3 regions of the Lacticaseibacillus zeae subsp. silagei genome follow, and region 1 is predicted to be linked to each of the others. Evidence: riboswitches for the same ligand, from Rfam matches in the RefSeq annotation. Region 1 holds a riboswitch; each other region holds the start of a gene.
What was found. Region 1 has a riboswitch for lysine ahead of LACZS1_RS13685 (ABC transporter permease subunit). Riboswitches for the same ligand answer to the same signal wherever they lie in the genome.

Region 1 (6,666 bases):
GCGTCCATGACGACATTCAAACGGATTTTAAAACGAACCCTTATTTACACCGTGCTGGTACTGGGCTTAGCGGTGTTAATGACGTTTGGCTATGTCGGCTATCAAGACGTCACCGCCGGAAAAGGCTACCTCGCCTTGCGCTACCTTTTGCTAACGGCAGAGTCCGTGGTCGGCGGCTTTTTCCTGTTTTTCATCGTGGTGAGTCTGGACACATGGCGCGAACATCGGGAAAAGAAGCGGGAACAGAAGCCGGACTCGAAGAAATAAACTAAGCCACAACAAATGCGTTAGGCGGTGGCTGACGGGTATCGGCAGTCGGCCAATTGCACAAAAATACGGACCAGAGGGGATGAATTCTCTCTTGGTCCGTATTTTTTCTGTTTTTTTGTTTAAAATCCTTAGCGTTTAAACCCGGTTCAAGTAACGCTTCAGGAATTCCTTGGTCGCTGTTTGTTGTGGATTGCCGAAGATTTGATCCGGCGTGCCGGACTCGGCAATGATGCCGTTGTTCATGAAGACGACGCGGTCGGAAACATCGCGGGCGAAGGCCATTTCGTGGGTGACGATGATCATGGTCAGGCCGGTGTGTGCCAGGGCTGTCATCGTGTTCAGGACATCATCGACCATTTCCGGATCCAGCGCACTGGTCGGTTCATCAAACAGGAGCACTTCCGGATCCATTGCTTCGGCGCGGGCAATGGCGACCCGCTGTTCCTGCCCGCCGGAGAGCTGATCCGGTTTAGCGGCAATGAAAGGATCCATGCCGACTTGTTTCAACAGTTCCAACGCGTGAGTTTTGGCGGCAGCAGCGTCGCGTTTTAAGACGGTTTGCTGCGGCACCATCACATTTTGCAAGACGGTCATGTTGTTGAACAAGTTGAAGCTCTGAAACACCATGCCGACTTTGGCGCGGTAGGTGCTTAACTTCACGTCTTCACCTAAAATGCTTTTGCCGTGAAAAAGAATATCGCCGCCAGTTGGGGTTTCCAACAGGTTGATGTTGCGCAACAGGGTCGACTTGCCGGAGCCGCTGCGACCGATGATTGAAACAACTTCGCCGGCTTGGACGTTAAAGTTGATGTCAGTCAGGACTTCGTGGTTCCCAAAACTCTTTTTGAGATTCTTAACTTGGATTAATGGTTCGCTTGCCATGAGCTAGTCCCCCTCTTTTGCGGTGCCGATTTTTGGCGTTTCAACCTGCATTTGATTGTTCATCACGTTGTAGTCTTTGGGTCCGTCGAGATGTTTTTCGATGAGCCGGAAGAGGCGGCTGATGGTGAAGGTCATGATGAGGTAGATGCCGCTGACGATCAGGTAAGTGTGGAAGAACTGGAAGCTTTGCCCGGCAATGGTTTCGCCGCTGAAGAATAGTTCGGAAACCGAGATAACCGACAGCACGGACGTATCCTTAATGTTCACAATGAACTCATTCGTGACCGCTGGCAGGGAGTTACGAACCGCTTGCGGCAGGATGACTTTCATCATGGTTTGCAGATGCGTCATGCCCAGCGCACTGGCCGCTTCGAACTGTCCTTCATCAACGGAAATAATCCCGCCACGGATAATTTCGGAAATGTAGGCGCCAGTGTTAATCGAAACAATCAAAAGCGCGGCGGTGGTGCGATCCATGTTCAGGTGCCAGGCTTGAGCGGCGCCATAGTACAAGACCGCGGCCTGAACAATCATTGGCGTGCCACGGAAGACTTCGATATACAAGGAAAGCAGCCAATTGATAACGGCTCGCAAACCGCGCTGTCCCAACTTCTTGGGTTTTGGCGTGGTGCGAATAATGCCGACTAACAAGCCGATGATGAAGCCGACAAGCGTGCCGACCAATGCCAGCAGCAGCGTCATACCGGTACCACGCAAGAGCATCGGTCCATACTGTTTCATAATGGCCATGAACCAGTTGCCGCTCTTTTCGGTCGAAGGCTGATTATCGACCGCTTCGTTCATCAGACGAGCCCGCTCCTTACTGGAAATCGTGGCGAGCAGTTCATTGATTTTAGCCTTATTGGGATCGTTTTTCCGCAAACCGATTGCTAGGTTGGTGTCACTGGCATCGGTTTTAAACCCCTGACCCTTCGCAAAATGGATATACATCAGGTTCGGATTGGCGCGTTCTGCCGTGATCCCTTCAGGAACTTCGGAAACGTAGCCGTCAATGGTGCCGGACTCCAAGGCCACCCGCATCGCCGGAAAATCATTCATGGCCGGTTCCTTGACGACTCCCTTGATTTGGTTAATCGCCTGATAGTGATAAGTACTGAGTTGAGCTGTCACTTTGGCGCCTTTAAAATCAGCAATGCTCTTGGCTTTTGCATATTTGCTATCTTTGCGGACGACCATAGTCAGGTTGGAAATGTAGTACGGATTGGTAAAATCGATCGTTTTGCGCCGATCCGGTGTTGGTGACATCCCGGCGATAATGGCATCGATTTTGCCGGAAGTTAAAGCAGGTGGCAGGCCATCCCAAGAGGTTTTGACCACGACGACTTTCTTGTGCAGTGCCTTAGCAACTTTCCGCGCAATCTGAACATCGTAACCATTAGCGTATTCATGACTGCCTTGAATCTTGACCGCGTTATTGGCATCTGTGTTCTGTGTCCAATTGAACGGTGCATAGCCGGCTTCCATACCGACTTTGAATGTGTTGTCGTCGCTCGCAGCATTAACCGGCTTAGCGGCAAAACCGCCAAGCAATAGGCTCAATACGAGCCCCAGAACACCCAAACGTGCAACCCAGTGTTTTTTCATAAAATGACATTCTCCCTTCTTGTAGTGGGAAATAGAGCTGGAACCAAAAAATCGACCTTTATTGAACAAGCAATAAAGGTCGATTCCATCGATTTTAGTCATAAACCAGAATCATAGCGCCCCGAAGCAACTTGCTTCGACAGTCCATGAGTTATGTGCTCATGGCCCAATGCGGATCGTCCGAACACGGCCCGACATTTCGGCGGTGGCACTTACGACTGGTTCAACATGATCCGGCACTCCCCAGTTTTCGTTGCCCACCGCAACCTCTATTTCTTGGTGGTGTATTTAAATGTCAAGATCGAGTGTAGCGGAATGGGAGGTGGATGTCAATTGGATGTGAGCGTGAATTGGCGCGGTTAGAAGTCGGTGTGTAAGTGGCCTCAGATGTGATGGCCGGTTTTTGAACATTGCGCCTGAGGTTCTTACACGCAGACTTCTGCGGCAGTGAACGCGTTATGGTGGGAGAAGATTATATTTGCAGGCATACTTACGAGAAGCATTTTTGAACCTCTGTCAAAACATAGAGACAAAAGCTAAGACGTTATTAAGGATGTGCAGTGCGATGCTATAGCGTAAATCCCCAGTAAGCGCGTAAACGGAACCAAATAGCCATCCCATGGTGCAGTAAACTAAAAGATTGACGGTGAAATGAGGTTCATGAAGCAACCCAAACACAAAGCCAGAGACTAAGACAACGAAAATTTTGCTCATAATAGTGTTCTTGTTGAAAAAATAGTTAAAGAAAATACCACGTAATATAAATTCTTCAATAATTGGGGCCGCTAATACAGCGTCAACACTAGCTAATAGTGGCGCAGTTCGAATGAATTTGTTAACAAGCACCTGATTCGTGGCATTGTCCGCGTTGAAAGGCGTGAGAGATTCAACACACAGAAACCCGAAGAGAGACGCAACCCCAATGAGAAATATAAGCACGTTCTTTCTCGAAAGTGGCTTTAGGCCATAACCATTTGGATTAAAACGTTTTAATTGCCGGAAATACAGCCAATGAAGAAACCAAATGAATGCCCCCTTTAATATTAGTTCAATCACTAGAACTTCATATTGGTCTTGCTGCAATTTGCTGATTGTAAAAAAATCATGGAATTCGGTTAAGATATCAAGCAGTAAGATGCCTGTGAGGAGAAGAGAGTGCTTTAGCAGTGAACCGCCAATGGATATTATTTTCCCCAATTATCTGTCCTTCTTTAGACTTTTGAATGCTCTAAAAAACTGGGCTACATAAATACGCGCCCATTGTAACAATTAGCGTTAATGGTTAACAAGTTTAAAAATAGGCACAGACTAAAAATAAAAACATACAGATTAACAAATGCAAAGCACAGAAAAATATTTCGATTTTGAAAAAATGACAAAACGTGTTAAATTTGTCTAATAAACTTCTCATAAAAAGGGGCGGGTGCTGATGGCGGAGGAGCCTGTCAAAGTCGGGGCCTATTTACGGGCGTTGCGTCTTGAGGAAAATGACTCATTGGAAGAAATTGCGGCCGGGATTACGACAGCCGCTACTTTGTCACGCTTTGAACGGGGGGAGACCCAGCTCAGTGCAGCCGTTGTTTTAAAACTGTTAACGCGCTTTGACCAAGATGTTGAGTTGATGCAACAAGGCTATCGGGCATTGAATCCGGAGAATTTTTTCCAACAGGTTAATCGGGCCACGGTTGCCGGTAAGTCAGCGTTGCAGGCGTTAGCACAAAAGCAGTATCGCTTGTGGCGGCAAACCGGCCTGATTTTTTACCGACTGAATCAGATTAATATTCTGGCCCACAATGGATTTACGGACCCGAGTTTTCAGACAACGCCGCAGATGAAAGCCGATGTCATCAAGTATTTGAAACGGATTCGGTACTGGGGATTGTACGAGCTTGATCTCTTTGCCGCCACCTTGGTGATATACGACCATGAGCAACTGATGAGTTTGGTCATGGAGCTGGTTTTGGACTGGCCGGATGTGAAGGGCCATCCAACCCGGAACCAGTATCTGTGGGCGATTTTGACGAATAGCATCGCCTTGCTGATTCATCGTCGGGAGTTTGTGGATGCTGTGCGGCTGCTCAACGTCGCCAAGAACTTACCCATTCCGGCCGATGATCTCTATGCGCGGATCATGTTGCGCTATCAAGAGCAGCTGCTGACTTATCATCGCGGCCAGCATCGGGCGGCCAAAACTGCGGTTAAAAACTTACTTGCAACGCTAGCGTTATTGGACTCACCGTTTTTTGCCCAGTTATTGACGAAAAGTTGGCGACGATTCCTGAAGGAGGAGGCGCAGGCAAAATGACGATCGGTGAACAATTCAAACGATTGCGTAAAGAACGGCGGCTGACGTTAAAAGAAGCTGCTGGCGACATTGTTTCGGTATCAAGCCTTTCAAAATTTGAAAATGGCACCTCGCAGTTGGCCGCTGATCGCTTTTTCCTATTGCTGGATCGATTAAATCTGGACTGGGATGCGTTCACGCCTTCACGCTCGGATGCACCATTACCATTTTTGCACCGTTATCTGGTGGCGGCACAGCAGGCAGATGTTCAGGCGTTGGCAGGTATCTTACGCCAGTTGCCGCTGGCGAATACTAATCAACGGTTGCTGTTGCATTTGACGCTGCATAACCATGCGCCGGAACGCTTTTCCGTGTTGGCACGTGAACGTAAACAGGCGTGGTCGTTGTTGACGCATACAACGGAATGGTCGCTGTTGTTGCGGCTGATTGCGCTTCAATTAACCGGCATCATTGCGATGAAGGATTTGGAAGGGCTGGTCAAGGCTTTTGCAAACCAAGTGCAAACACCCAACACGCCACAGGATCATTTGAATCTGGCCAATCGCGCTTTTTTAACCGCCTCGCTTCGGTACATTGCTGCAGGGCAGCTGGACAGCGCACAGGAAACGCTCGCGTTAATTCGGCAGGCCACGGTTGGTGACATGGGGGTTGAGTTTCAGATTGCCTGCACCAAGCGTTTAGTGATGATTTATTCACCGGATAAAAGCATGGCAGTGCGCGGTTGGCAAGAGCTTGCCCAACTGAAGGCGTTGTTGAATGAGGTTGCGGCACCGGACTGGACAGCAAGTTGGCTGCCGGCTTTGGAGGCCTTGGCTGAGGCAAAGCGGTGTGGGAAGGAAGCCTGAGTTCGGTTTTTGGAAATTTAGGATAGTAGCAGTTTGTAACGGACTCGTGATCAGCGAAAATAAGTTGATTGTGGGTCCGTTTTTGTTATGTTCCACGTGAAACGTCCTGAGCCAAGAAAGCGGGGGCACCTTTTCTGACGCGATAAAGGGCTCTTAGTCAGAGAAAATATGCGCCACTCTGCGGATCTTTGATATTGATGCGGACGACTTTTAATAAGTACCGCAGCCACCGCTCTTGCGTCGGTTGGTCCAAAATATGCTCCAAACTGATGGCTTGTTGGCATAACTCATAGCCGGCCGTGGTTTGGCCGATGACGGCTTGGTACCAGCCGCGGAGAAATAAGAGGAGGGCGGAGTTTGAGAGGTCGTTTGTGTCATGCAAAATTTTTTCCGCAGTGGTGAGGACTTTCTTGGCATCGGTTAGGTGGCGTGTGTTGATGAACACGGTGAAGGCGGAGAAGAGCGTCTGAATCCGCAGATTGCCGATTTGATTGAAGGCGCGATATTTTTCCGAACGCTTCATCGCTATTGGCAACAAGTTTTGAATGGTTTCAGCAGGTAAGGCGACCATGAGATGACGGAACCAATAAAGTTCAAAGTAATTCCAGGTTTCAACCGAGTAGAGATAGCTGACCAGTGGTTTGGCGCGTTCCTGCAATTGGGCCATGGCGTCGGTCACATTTTTGAATGGTGATGGCTGGTCAGGCGGCTTGACGCGATCAATCATGGTGAGACGGAAAATCTGGATGCTAATGAGTT
Region 2 (6,666 bases), 1.4 Mb from region 1:
CGGTTTTTTTCTTTTGTATAGGCATCGGATTGAAAAATGCTATAATGAAAAACGAGTAATAGTCTGGAGGTTTCAAAATGACTGTGCAAACAGAGTACCAGCAGGCCTATAAGAAGCGGCTTGCAGCAATCGAAGCCGATCCGCAGTTCACCGTGTTGTCAAGCATGAATCAGCCGCAGGATCCAGCCCAAAAGAAAGTGAGCCAATATATTGTGTTCACTGACTTTAAATCCGACGAACAAAAGCAAAAAACGAACTCGATTTACGTCTACACACCATTTGAAAATGTTGACAAGTATGGCCATTCAAAAGCGGATTATCAAGCACAGCTCTTGTTTGAAACCAATCGCTGGGATAATGTGATGCACATCACCGTCCTGGAGACACTGGGTTCTGAAAGTCGGCTGGCTTTTTACGACTTTGAGAATCTGGGCCTGGCACAGCTGGCGTTAAAAGCATTTCTTAACCTAGCAATGAAAGCCGATATTGGTTTGGTTGACGGCACGATCAGCTCGTTTGATAAAGTCAACTTAGCCAAGTTACGCCACATTTTCACGAAATTCGGTTTTAATATGAAAATGACAGATCCCAAGACTGGCATCGGCAAAATCAGCCGTTCCATGCAGTCTTGAGTAGGCAATTTGGTGGCATTTAATAAGCATGATGCATCGTCTGAAAAGGACGGTGCATTTTTTGTAAACGCGTTATAGAAAATAAAGTCCAACCCTTTAACAGCCCTGAAAAAGCACGATCTTAAACAGGCAAATGGTCTGAAGCCCTTCCACACAGAACACCTTATCCCTGTTGCACTTTGTGAGCAGTTTTTAAGCAAAGTTTACGCCATTTCGTTTAAAATCAAGATGATGCTAAAAAACATCAGCTAAGTGACTCCCAACCGACTCACCTAATTTTAAAATTGATACAGATTAATGAAAAATATGCAACAGAACATTTCTGTTTAGTCAGTGTTTTTCAAAAAAACTAGGCTTGAAACGGAACACAAAAAGCGTATTATGAAACACATCAATAATTTAGGAAGTGGCGAAATGGCAGAAGAGAAGCGCTATGGCGCAGATTTAATTGTCGAAAGTCTGGCAAATCACGGAATTGATTATGTTTTTGGCATCCCCGGCGCCAAAATCGATCGGGTTTTTGAGACCTTAGAACATCCCAAATCAGAAAAGAGTCCGCAATTAATCGTGGCACGGCATGAACAGAATGCTGCGTTCATGGCTGCCGGGATCGGGCGTTTGACTGGCAAACCCGGCGTTGTCCTGACAACCTCGGGACCCGGTGCTTCAAATCTGGCAACCGGCTTGGTGACCGCAACCGCTGAAGGTGATCCGGTTTTGGCTTTGTCTGGTCAGGTTAAGCGGGCAGATTTATTGCGCAGTTCCCATCAAAGCATGCGCAATGCCGATCTTTTTGCGCCGATCACCAAATATGCCGCTGAAGTGCAGGATCCGGATAATGTCAGTGAAATCATTGCCAATGCTTATCAAGCCGCGGAATCCGGCAAGCAAGGGGCAAGTTTCGTGTCGATTCCGCAAGACGTCACCGATTCCCCAGTGAATTCGGAACCGATTAAGCCGCTGGTGGCGCCGAAGTTAGGGCCGGCGAGTCCTAGTGATATGACGTATTTGGCTCATGCCATTAAAGAGGCGTCGCTGCCGGTCTTGCTGTTAGGGATGCGCGCGTCTTCTAGCGATGTGACGGCAGAAATTCGCGAGTTGCTGTCAGTTACCGAGTTGCCGGTGGTTGAAACCTTCCAAGGTGCGGGCATCATCTCTCACCGCCAAATCGACAATTTCTTTGGCCGGGTTGGTTTGTTCCGCAATCAACCGGGGGATATGTTATTGCAACACAGCGATCTTGTCATTGCGATTGGCTATGATCCGGTCGAATATGAACCACGTAACTGGAATGCGGATGGCAAGTCGCGCATCATCGTGATTGATGACGTGCCAGCCGAAATCGATCACAACTTCCAGCCGGAAACCGAGCTGATCGGTGATATTTCTCAGACGCTGGATATTTTGGTACCGTTACTGCGAGGCTATCAGGTGGCGCCTGAAAGCAAGAAATACCTCACGGAACTGCAAGGAAAACTGCAGGAAAGCGATGTTCCGCCAGCTCTCGCAGATCAAAAAGTCTTACACCCGCTCAGTATCGTAGCAGCTTTACAAAAACGCGTGACGGACGATATGACAGTTGCGGTAGATGTGGGCAGTCACTATATCTGGATGGCCCGCCATTTTCGGAGTTACGAACCGCGGCACTTGCTATTTTCCAATGGGATGCAGACGCTAGGCGTTGCCTTGCCTTGGGCGATTGCGGCGACTTTGGTCCGTCCGGGTAAAAAGGCGGTTTCAGTATCAGGTGACGGCGGTTTTCTTTTCTCGGGCCAAGAGCTAGAAACAGCAGTTCGATTGAAAGCGGATTTGGTTCACATTATTTGGAACGATGGCCATTATGATATGGTAAAATTCCAAGAAGAGATGAAATATGGTCGGGCAGCTGGCGTTGATTTTGGCCCGGTCGACTTCGTCAAATATGCGGAGGCTTTTGGTGCCAAAGGTCTGCGTGTCAATCAACCGAGTGAACTTGGCAAAGTGTTAGATGAAGCCTTTGCGACGAAAGGACCGGTGCTGGTTGATATTCCGGTTGATTATTCCGACAATGCGGAACTCGGCGCGGCCATGCTCCCTGATCAGATTTATTAATCGTTAGTGGCAGGTTGACTCAAGGCGGTTGCAGGCTCGAAACCTGTGTAAAAGGAGGTTGTTATTTTTTGAAAACGGATCGATTGTATCAACATGGGACACTGGCAATGCTAGTACCTGGTTTGTTTGCCGGGACACAGACGATCGAAGCTTTGTTGCAACACGGTGACACCGGCATTGGCACGTTGACCGGCCTTGATGGCGAGTTGATTATTCAAGCCGGAAAAGTTTATCAGGTGAATGCACAGGGTACCGTTCGTGAAGTTGCAGCGAATGAGAAAGTGCCGTTTGCGAATGTTCATTATCAAGACGATGTTTCGGCCGGAAAGCTTCAAGGGTTGGATCTGACCGGGTTTCAGAAAGCGGTCCTTGACCGGTTACAAACCAGTAATCTTTTTGCGGCAGTTCGGGTCGAAGGGACCTTTACGCAAATGCACACGCGCGCTGTGTTGCCGCAGCAACCTCCTTATCCGACGTTGACAGAAACGGCTTCGGGTCAAAAAGAATTTCATGCCGATAACGTCAAAGGAACGTTGATCGGTTACTTTTCACCGGATCTTTATGCCGGTGCAGTATCGCCGGGTTTCCATTTGCACTTTTTGGCGACTGATCATCACATGGGTGGGCACATTCTTGGCTTTGAGCTCGACAGTGGCGAATTATTTTTGCAAAAGTTTAGTGACTTTCAGTTACACTTGCCGACAGATGACGAACCGTTCTTAAAGCAGCATTTTGACACGGCTAGTTTAGTCGATGACATCCGCAAAGCTGAAAATTGAGTTAAAACCGGGTGAGAACCGGTTGCCGTCAGATATAAGACATGATAACGTGAACCATAATCAAGATTAGAGGTCGCACCGATCATCAGTCGCAACTGCAATGGCCTGAACGCCAGATGCACAGTTGTTAAAGGGAAAGGTGCCGAAATGCCGGCTTAGTTCAGTAAGGCGGTGTTGGGCCAGTGGATAACATCTGCTGGACTGTCGCGGCTATCGCGGGGCGCTAACAAATCGGATCACGTTTATTCATGACGAAAAGCAGAATAAGCCGATGGGTTAGTTACTGACACCCATCGGTTTTTTTATTGCTTAAACGCGCTGTAACCGTAACAGCCTAACGTTTAACATCTCAACCCATTCAGCAAAGGAGTACATTTGTGGCACAGTCAGCAACGAATCAGGTCAAACGAGAACTCAAAACCCGGCATCTTTCAATGATTGCCCTCGGCGGCAGTATTGGCACCGGACTTTTTGTCGCAAGCGGCAGCGCGATTGCAACTGCCGGACCGGGCGGCGCAATCGCAGCTTATATTGGTATCGGGTTAATGGTGTTCTTTCTGATGACCAGTTTGGGCGAAATGGCCACCTATGTACCGGTATCCGGGTCTTTTTCAGAGTACGCCAGCCGGTTTGTTGATCCGGCGTTTGGCTTTGCTTTAGGCTGGAACTATTGGTTCAATTGGGCGATCACCGTTGCCGTTGATGTTTCAACAACGGCCATTGTGATGCACTTCTGGTTACCGGATGTGCCAGGTTGGCTGTTTTCGCTGGGCTTTTTGGCACTTATTTTTACGATTAACATTATTTCGGTCAAATCATTTGGCGAAACCGAATATTGGCTTTCATTAATCAAAGTGATTACGGTCTTGGTCTTCCTGGTCGTGGGCTTGCTGACCATTCTGGGGATCATGGGCGGACACGGTCCCATCGGCTTTAAAAATTATACGACCGGGGCGGCACCGTTTGTTGGTGGTTTGCCTGCAACGTTAGCGGTTTTCGTAGTTGCTGGTTTTTCTTTTCAAGGCACCGAATTAATCGGGATTACGGCGGGTGAAAGTGCCACGCCCGAAACCAGCATTCCCAAGGCAATTAAGCAGGTGTTTTGGCGGATCTTGCTGTTTTATATTCTGTCCATTGCCGTTATTGCCGCCATCATTCCTTATACCAGTCCGAATTTGTTAGGCGCTAGCGTTGATCAGGTGGCGATTTCGCCGTTTACGCTGGTTTTTGATCGAATTGGGCTCGCTGGGGCAGCCAGTGTGATGAACGCCGTGATTCTGACATCGGTTTTGTCGTCTGCCAATTCCGGCATGTATGCCTCCACCCGAATGTTGTGGGCCATGGGCGGTTCGGGGTTTGCGCCGCGTGTTTTTCAAAAAACGAACACCCGCGGCATTCCGATTGCAGCCTTACTATTGACAACACTGGTCGGTGGTTTGACATTTTTGACCAGCATTATGGGACCCCATGTATATCAACTGTTGGTGGCTGCATCCGGCCTGACCGGATTTCTGGCGTGGCTAGGGATCGCGGTATCACATTTTCGCTTTCGGCGTGCGTTTGTGAAGCAGGGGCATGATGTTCATGAGTTGAAATATCATGCAAAATGGTTCCCGGTTGGCCCAATTTTGGCGATCATCATGAGCTTAATTGTGATTGTGGGGCAGGATCTGCAAGCGGTGCAACATTTTGCCTGGGGACGTCTGCTGATTTCTTACATGTCGATTCCGCTATTCATCGTTTTATTTGTCTGGTATAAGGTCAAACACAAGACCAAACTGATTCCGTTAGAAAAAGTCGATCTTTCACCACACCGTGAGCATCAGGCGAGCAAGCGAGCGTGAGTAAAAGAGTAGCTGATTGGCTTTTTGACCGCAACATTTCTCGCTAAAGTATATGAAATTGCGCCTAAGCTAAATCGGCTCTAAAACGCAGCAATTTGCGTTTTAGAGCCGATTTTTGATGGATAACTGGCAAAATTTATTCGAACGACGAGAGCCTAAGAAGCGGGATCGGCATTTTGGCCTGACAACGAGGCGTCGGTTTTCTTAAGATACAGGCGGCGAATCAATAAGTACAGTCGGAAAATGGCGTCGTCGCTGTCTTCAGCTGTCCAACTAATGATGTGCCCATGAAAACCGGCAGGCGCGGCGGCTTTGATGGCCTGCTCGTTATCGACACTTGTAATAACGAGGTCTGCAGTTTTAAAAACGGCACGTTCCGGCAACAAGTGAACCATTGGTAGATCAGATAAGAAGTTGACAAGGCGGCGGTTAAGCAAGTTGTGGTCGAGATAGGCCAATCTGATCCGTACGGTAGGTGTTTCCGCAAAGTAGCGCAGATAAGGCGTCAGCAAATAGTAGAGCGTGCGCAAAAATAGATGCTGCTTACCAAGAAAATGTCGATATGCCGGCGTATCAGGCAGCGTGGCAATGAATTCCTCGAGGCCTTGATAAAGATTGGTTTTGGTGTAATTCAACGCACGGGGATTGAAAAAGTCGACCAAATGCATGAAATCGCCGCCCAGCATTTCATTGTTCAATGCGATTCGGGTCAGATTGAGGATCAACCCCTGTTCGTGCTGAAGGTCAAAGACCGTGTGATGCCGAATATGATCACCTAAAAAGGCTAAAAGTCGTTTAACGAAATCGGCAGCAACTGTCTTTTGGCTAAGAACGTAATGAATAAAGTCTTTATCGGCTGGTGTGTCACGCAAGAAGGTGATCGTTCGATGTTGCTGAAAATAGAAGAAATCATTTTCAGCTTTCATGAATTGCTTATTGAACGCCGGGAACATTTCTTGCGTATAAACGGAATGCTGAAATGGTGGGTAATCCTTGAAGATCCGGTCAAACGGTTCGTTGCCGGTAACAAAATGATTGCCACTGATCCGCACCCGACAAATTGCCCAAAAGAGGATCTCTTCAAGAATATCGACCGGATTGGTTTTGGCATTGGGCAGGGCCATGTATTCTTTGACGATTTGCTTTTCATCCAGGACTTTAAATGGCCAGTCAACACCATGGTAACCTAGCCAGTAAAAATCAAACAGAAACAGCCTGATTCGGCTTTCTTCACCGATAAAGCACAAATCACTAAAGGACAACTTGATTTGGAACCGTTCGAGCAGTGCGCGCAAGGCGACGGTTTTCCGCACCAACGTT
Region 3 (6,666 bases), 280 kb from region 1:
GCAATGTCAATGCCTTTGAACGAATCATCGGTTGTTTCGTGAACAGTTAATGTCCCATCGCGAAACGGTACCTTTTTGCCTTCCGAATGCTTACTTGCAAGTGCCAAAACCGATGCAATCGGTAGTTTGCTTTCTGCGACCATTTTCAACATCCGGGTTCCAACGGCTCCGGTTGCACCCACAACTGCTACGTGATAACCACTCATTTTTTAAGCTCCTTCTGTCAATGTGTCAGCCAATGCGCGATGCGGTAATGCGGCAACAAACCGCTCATAAGCCGCCTGCTCGCCCGTCTGCTTGATAACCGCCTGCTGCAAATCGCCGTCGATCAATGCTGCTTCTGGCAACGTAATCGTGGCGGTGACTGTCGCATTGCCGATTAATTCAATCCAATAATGGTCGTGGTCGCGGTGAACCACCGTTTTGACCATTCCTCCTGGATTATACACGGTATTGACGCGATCCAACGCCGCTTGGTGAGGATGGGTCAAAATAAACGCCAGGGTCGTGGCTGACATGCCGGTGCCGCAAGCATTGGTAAACCCGACGCCGCGCTCATAGGTCCGGGCAAACAGCGTATCCTGCCCTAAGATTTCGGCAAATGTGACGTTAACCCCTTCCGGAAAATAAGGATTCTCCCCGTTCAATTGCTTGCCAATCCGTTCAAGATCCGGACCAGCCAACTCGTCCTTGGACACAAACGCAATCAAGTGCGGATTGGGCACGGCAACCGCGGTGAACTTCAGATGCGGATGAATGGCCGGCAAAACGGTGTCAACAATGCGATCCGTGCCTAAATTGGCAAACGGTAATGCTTCTGGCGCAAAACTAACCGGTGAAATTTCAACCGAATACGCCGGCACACCCGCCGCTAATGGCTCTTGCTTGGCGACGGCCAAATCCGCAAAGTCAGTGTGGACGCGGAATGACGTTTGGCCGGTTTTTTCACTTAAATATCGCGCCACCGTCCGCAACCCGTTGCCACAAAGCTTGGCAAAACTGCCATCCGTATTAACGACGGTCATTTTTCCCGCTGTTCCGGGTGCGTCCGTAATCGCCAAAACACCGTCCGCACCACCTAACAAACCGGTCTCTTTGTTAGTTAAACGCTGTGTCAGTGTGGTTAGCTGATCATCAGACAACGGCTGGGTCAATTGAGTCTCATCCAATAAAAAGAAACTGTTTTCGGAACCGTGTACTTTTTGCAATGTCACCATGTTAATGCACCTCCAGACGCTGATTAATCGGAATGAAAAAAGCGTTGTAAATCGCCTTGACCGCGCGATTGGCTGACTCCCGCGAGGTGCCCAGCATCAGTGAAATCTGCGAGGCGCCTTCGTTGATCATCGAGACGTGAACGCCGGCACTCGCCAACGGCTGCAAAATCGTCTGAATCAAGCCGGTCCGCTGCGCCATCCCTTCGCCGACAACCATGATAATCGCGTAATCATCGATCCACTTCAAAACATCGGGATGGACCGCCGCTTGAATCTCATCGCACACAGCCTTCCGCTTGGCCTCGTTCAGCTGCCGATCATCCAAAATAATCGTCAGATCGTCAATCCCACTTGGCATATGCTCATAGCTGATGCCGTGCCGCTCCAAAACCTGCAGCAACTTCAGCGTAAACCCGACTTCCTTATTCAACAGGTAACGATGCAGGTAAATGGCGCCGAAATGTTGCGAACTCACGATGCCGGTAATGGCGTGCTTCGGGACAAAATGCTGCTCGGGAACAATCATGGTCCCGGGAGCATCGGGATGATTGGTGTTCTTCAAATTAATGGGAATCTGTCCCGCAATAGCTGGCAAAATCGCTTCATCATGGAAAACGCCAAACCCACCATATGATAGCTCTCGCATTTCCCGATAAGTCATTTCCTGAATCATCTGGGGATTTGCCACCACCCGCGGATCAGCTGCAGCGACCCCATCAACATCGGTAAAGTTTTCATATAAGTCTGCATGAAAACCGTTGGCGAGAATGGCTCCGGTGATATCGGAACCGCCTCGTGAAAAAGTGGCAATCGCGCCTTTACTGGTATACCCATAGAAACCAGGAACTACCAGCACACCCAGCGGTCGACTAAAAGCTTCCAGATGCGTGTAAGTTTCACGTGAAACTTCTGCATCATTCGGATCATCGGTCACCATGATCCCCAAGTCTTTTGGTTCGCCATAAGTGGCTTCAATACCTTCATGATTCAAAACGGCGGTCATCAGAAACGCATTCAATTTTTCCCCGCGAGCCTTGAATCCGGCCATGAGATAATCGTGATTGGTAAATGTCTTTTTCGGTAACTGGTATAGTTCTTCGCTGATTTGCTGCATGACTTGGGGATCAAGTCCGAAGTCATCGGCAATTGCTTGATAGCGCGCAACAATTTCCTTAACGACTTCAGTTGCATTTTCATGGCGCAAGGCCGCCTGGGCATACTGAATCAGCAAGTCCGTCACTTTAACGTCGCCGGGATGCCGTTTACCAGGTGCGCTGGTCACCATCACCTGCCGCGCAGGATTTGCTTTCATGATTGCCACAACTTTGGCAAACTGCGACCCATTTGCTAATGATGAACCGCCAAACTTTACGACCCGCACGATAAACTGCCTCCCTAATGGGTTCTCTTTCGCAAGCAACTTGCAGCTATTCGCTCACAGACATCGCGCCAATGAAATCGCGTTTCGCCAGCTCGTTTCTGCAAATGAGAACTCTGTCATTTTATTTTGTACTTTAGCAGACTCTCCCAGAAACACAACCCCCAGCGACGGCGGAAAATCGGCATGTTTTGGCGGCATTGCATAGAAACAAAGTGTTGAAATTTGTTTTTAATTTTTTTACTCAAACGGGTGATGAAGTAGTTGAGGTTGTGACTGGCGGAAAGTGGGCTGGCGCAGGAACGAGCTTGTATGTGAAGAGCTTAAGCGCAATGGCTAAAGCCCGCGCCATCACGCCTGAGGCCACTGGTTTTCTCTGCTGCTCTCTTAAACGCGTTCACTGGGCCAGAAACCTGCGTGTAAGGACCTTGGACGCAATGGCCTAAGCCCGGGCCATCACGGAGGCCACTGGTTTTCTCTGCTGCTCTCTTAAACGCGTTCACCGGCGCAGAAGTCTGCGTATAAGGACCTTGGGCGCGATGGCCTAAGCCCGGGCCATCACGCCCAAGGCCACTTATACTCCAACTTCTAACCGCGCCGGTTCACGCTCTTGACGCTTTCGTTTTTTTATTATAGTCTGGTGATAAACAGATAGAGGTTGCAACCAACATGAGTATCCGAATCGAGCGAGATCCTTCGCGGTGACGTTTGGTGAAAGGGGCGGTTGCCGAAATGGGGGCGCCGGGATCGGCAAGCCTGTTGGGCCAGGGTTGAATAAATCCTGTACTGTCGCTTAGAAACCTAAGCGGGGCGCTATCATTCAAGTAGATTGCAAGTTGGGATCTTTTTGTTTGACGCGTGGCCAAACAAAAGGATCCCTTTTCGTTTGCCGTCGCCCTGCCGTAACGCGTTCACTGGGCCAGAAACCTGCACATAAGAGCCTTGGTCGCAATGACCACCTGTGCTCCGGTTTCTAACCGGCCCAGTCCACGCTCAAGGAGGATGCACGTTATGAATTTTGCTACAAACCAAGAAGGTCAATTAACCATCGGCGGGGTTGCGGCCAGTCAACTGGCGCACACGTTTCAAACGCCGCTTTACGTGTATGATGTCGGAGCGATTCGCCACCAGATTCGCGCGTTTAAACAAGTTTTTGAGGCTGCCAACGTTCGTTATGCTGTCAGTTATGCTTCCAAGGCGTTTGCAACCATTGCGATGTACGATGTCGCCAAGGCTGAAAACATTCATGTCGATGTGGTTTCTGGCGGCGAATTATACACGGCTCAAGCCGCCGATTTTCCCATGGCAAAAGTCAGCTTTCATGGCAATAACAAAAGCAAAGCTGAACTGCAACAAGCACTGGATGCCGGCGTCGGCACGATCATTGTGGACAATTTTCACGAATTGGATTTGCTTGATGAGCTCTTGAAAGCAGCAGTTGGCCAACAAGATGTTTTGATTCGGGTCGCTCCCGGAATTAGCGCCCACACCCATGCTTATGATCAAACCGGCCAAACTGACAGTAAATTCGGCTTTGATCTTGAAAGTGGACAGGCAGATGAAGCCGCCAAGCGGATTTTAGCCGACGAACATCTGAACCTGCTCGGCATCCACGCCCATATCGGCTCGCAGATTTTTGAAGTGGCCGGATTTGAAGCCGTCACCCAAAAGCTGCTGGCTGTCCTTGATAATTGGCACCGGCAATTCGGTTTCACCCCGCAAGTGCTTAATGTCGGCGGCGGTTTCGGCATTGCTTACACCAGCCAGGATGATCCGCTGCCGCCAGAAGCGTTTGTTAAAGCCATTCTGAGTACCCTCAAAACGCAAAGCACCCATCTTGATTGGCCGCTGCCGGCAGTCTGGATTGAACCGGGACGGTCGATTGTCGGCCCCGCCGGCTACAGTCTTTACACGGTCGGCAGCCGCAAAGACGTGCCTGGGTTGCGGCCGTATGCTGCAGTTGACGGTGGCATGGGTGACAACATTCGGCCCGCCCTTTATCAGGCGCAATACACTGCGGTGGTTGCCGATCACCCGACCGCCAAGCCAACCGAGCATGTCCATCTCGTCGGCAAGTACTGCGAATCCGGAGATATTTTAATCGACGACGCCCCATTGCCCGCCACGCAGCCAGGCGATGTGGTTGCCGTTTTCGACACCGGCGCTTATGGCTACTCCATGGCATCCAACTACAACCGCAACCCGCGGCCGGCCGTCGTTTTCGTTGAAAATGGCCAAGCTCAGCTGGTCGTCACGCGCGAAACTTACGCTGACTTGATTCAGCACGATCACCACTACGCCGCACCGAGCTCGTCAACACCCGCAACCACCGTCAACAACGCTACTACCGCAACCAAATAGGAGGCCATCATGGCACAATTAGACACCCAAAAGATCATTTCAACCATTGCCAACAGTCAGAAAACAACACCCGTTAAGGTCTATCTCAAAGGCGAGTTAGCTGATATGCATTTTCCAAAAAGTGTGCACGCATTCTTTGGGGAGCACACCGGAACGGTCATCGGCGACTGGGCAGTTATCCAGCCAATTTTGAAAAAGGCCAAGCTTGACGACTACTATGTCGAAACTGCGGGCCGTAATACCGGCGTTCCTTTGCTAGATATCAAAGCGGAAAATGCTCGGATTGAACCCGGCGCGATCATTCGTGACCAGGTTCTGATCGGCAACAATGCAGTGATCATGATGGGCGCCATTATCAACATCGGCGCTGAAATCGGCGATGGCACCATGATCGACATGGGTGCGGTGCTGGGCGGTCGAGCGATTGTCGGCAAATATTGCCATATTGGTGCCGGTACCGTTTTGGCTGGCGTGGTAGAACCACCGTCAGCAAAACCCCTCACAATCGGTGATCACGTCATGATCGGCGCCAATGCCGTGGTTCTTGAAGGCGTGTCGGTCGGCGAAGGAGCGGTCATTGCCGCCGGAGCTGTCGTCATTAACGATGTGCCGGCACACACGGTGGTCGCTGGCGTTCCGGCCAAAGTCATCAAGCAGGTCAACGATCAAACGGAAGCCAAAACCGTCCTGCTCGACGAACTCAGAAAGCTGTGACTTTTAATGAAGGAAGCTGAATTGATTGCCATTCGCCGCCAGCTCCACCAAATTCCCGAACTTGCCTTGCAGGAAAAAGAAACGCATGCCTTCCTACTTAAAACGGTGCATAGTTTTCCGCAAACCTTTCTCACTATTCGGACACTGCCTAAATTGCCGACTGCCTTACTGGTCAAAGTTCACGGACAAAACCCGCAGCGGACCATCGGCTATCGAACCGACATTGACGCCTTGCCGGTGACGGAAGAAACCGGCTTACCGTTTAGCTCGCAGCATTCCGGCATCGCCCATGCTTGCGGCCATGACATGCACATGACAGTGGCGCTAGGAATTCTGGACTATTTCGCCCACCACCAGCCAAAAGATAATTTGATTTTCTTCTTCCAACCGGCCGAAGAAAGCAAAAATGGCGGCAAATTGGCCTACGACATGGGCGTTTTCACCGGTGATTGGCACATCGACGAGTTTTACGGGTTGCATGATCGCCCTGACTTGCCAGCTGGTACCATCAGCACGCGGCTTGGCACCCTTTTTGCCGGGACAACTGAAATCAATGTCGATCTCATCGGGAAAAGCGGCCACGCAGCCTTGCCGCAAAATGCCAACGATATGATCGTGGCCGCTGCCAGTTTTATTAACCAGATTCAGACCATCGTCGCTCGTAACGTCAGCCCCACCGACAGCGCGGTCATCACGTTTGGCCTGATGCGCGCCGGAACCATTCGCAATGTGATTGCCGGGCGCGCCCACTTGGAAGGTACTTTACGCGGATTCACCCAGAAACAAATCGATTTCTTACAGCAACGTATTCGCGATATTGGTCAGGGAATCGCCGCCAGCTTCAACTGCGACGTCAACGTTGATTTGAATCAAGGCGGCTATTATCCAGTCGAAAATAACCCGCAGCTGACCAAAGACTTCATTCAATACATGCAAGCCGATCCAGCCGTTACGTTTGCGCCCACCGGACCCGTGATGACCGGGGAAGATTTCGGC

Region 2: it holds a riboswitch for lysine, as region 1 does, so the genes downstream of both, LACZS1_RS06335 (amino acid permease) here and LACZS1_RS13685 (ABC transporter permease subunit) in region 1, are expected to answer to the same signal.
Region 3: it holds a riboswitch for lysine, as region 1 does, so the genes downstream of both, lysA (diaminopimelate decarboxylase) here and LACZS1_RS13685 (ABC transporter permease subunit) in region 1, are expected to answer to the same signal.

Annotation. Positions count from the first base shown of each region.
Region 1 is NZ_CP132484.1:2,954,652-2,961,317, reverse strand. It holds gene LACZS1_RS13695 (hypothetical protein) at 7-267, shown strand; gene LACZS1_RS13690 (amino acid ABC transporter ATP-binding protein) at 406-1,152, opposite strand; gene LACZS1_RS13685 (ABC transporter permease subunit) at 1,156-2,757, opposite strand; lysine riboswitch at 2,864-3,037, opposite strand; gene LACZS1_RS13680 (CPBP family intramembrane glutamic endopeptidase) at 3,274-3,954, opposite strand; gene LACZS1_RS13675 (helix-turn-helix domain-containing protein) at 4,187-5,062, shown strand; gene LACZS1_RS13670 (helix-turn-helix domain-containing protein) at 5,059-5,907, shown strand; gene LACZS1_RS13665 (helix-turn-helix domain-containing protein) at 6,065-6,666, opposite strand, start outside.
Region 2 is NZ_CP132484.1:1,320,093-1,326,758, forward strand. It holds gene LACZS1_RS06320 (hypothetical protein) at 78-632, shown strand; gene alsS (acetolactate synthase AlsS) at 1,047-2,723, shown strand; gene budA (acetolactate decarboxylase) at 2,792-3,502, shown strand; lysine riboswitch at 3,562-3,736, shown strand; gene LACZS1_RS06335 (amino acid permease) at 3,880-5,346, shown strand; gene LACZS1_RS06340 (helix-turn-helix domain-containing protein) at 5,502-6,666, opposite strand, start outside.
Region 3 is NZ_CP132484.1:184,370-191,035, reverse strand. It holds gene LACZS1_RS00950 (aspartate-semialdehyde dehydrogenase) at 1-206, opposite strand, end outside; gene dapF (diaminopimelate epimerase) at 210-1,217, opposite strand; gene LACZS1_RS00940 (aspartate kinase) at 1,219-2,598, opposite strand; lysine riboswitch at 3,240-3,419, shown strand; gene lysA (diaminopimelate decarboxylase) at 3,607-4,956, shown strand; gene dapD (2,3,4,5-tetrahydropyridine-2,6-dicarboxylate N-acetyltransferase) at 4,966-5,670, shown strand; gene LACZS1_RS00925 (N-acetyldiaminopimelate deacetylase) at 5,677-6,666, shown strand, end outside.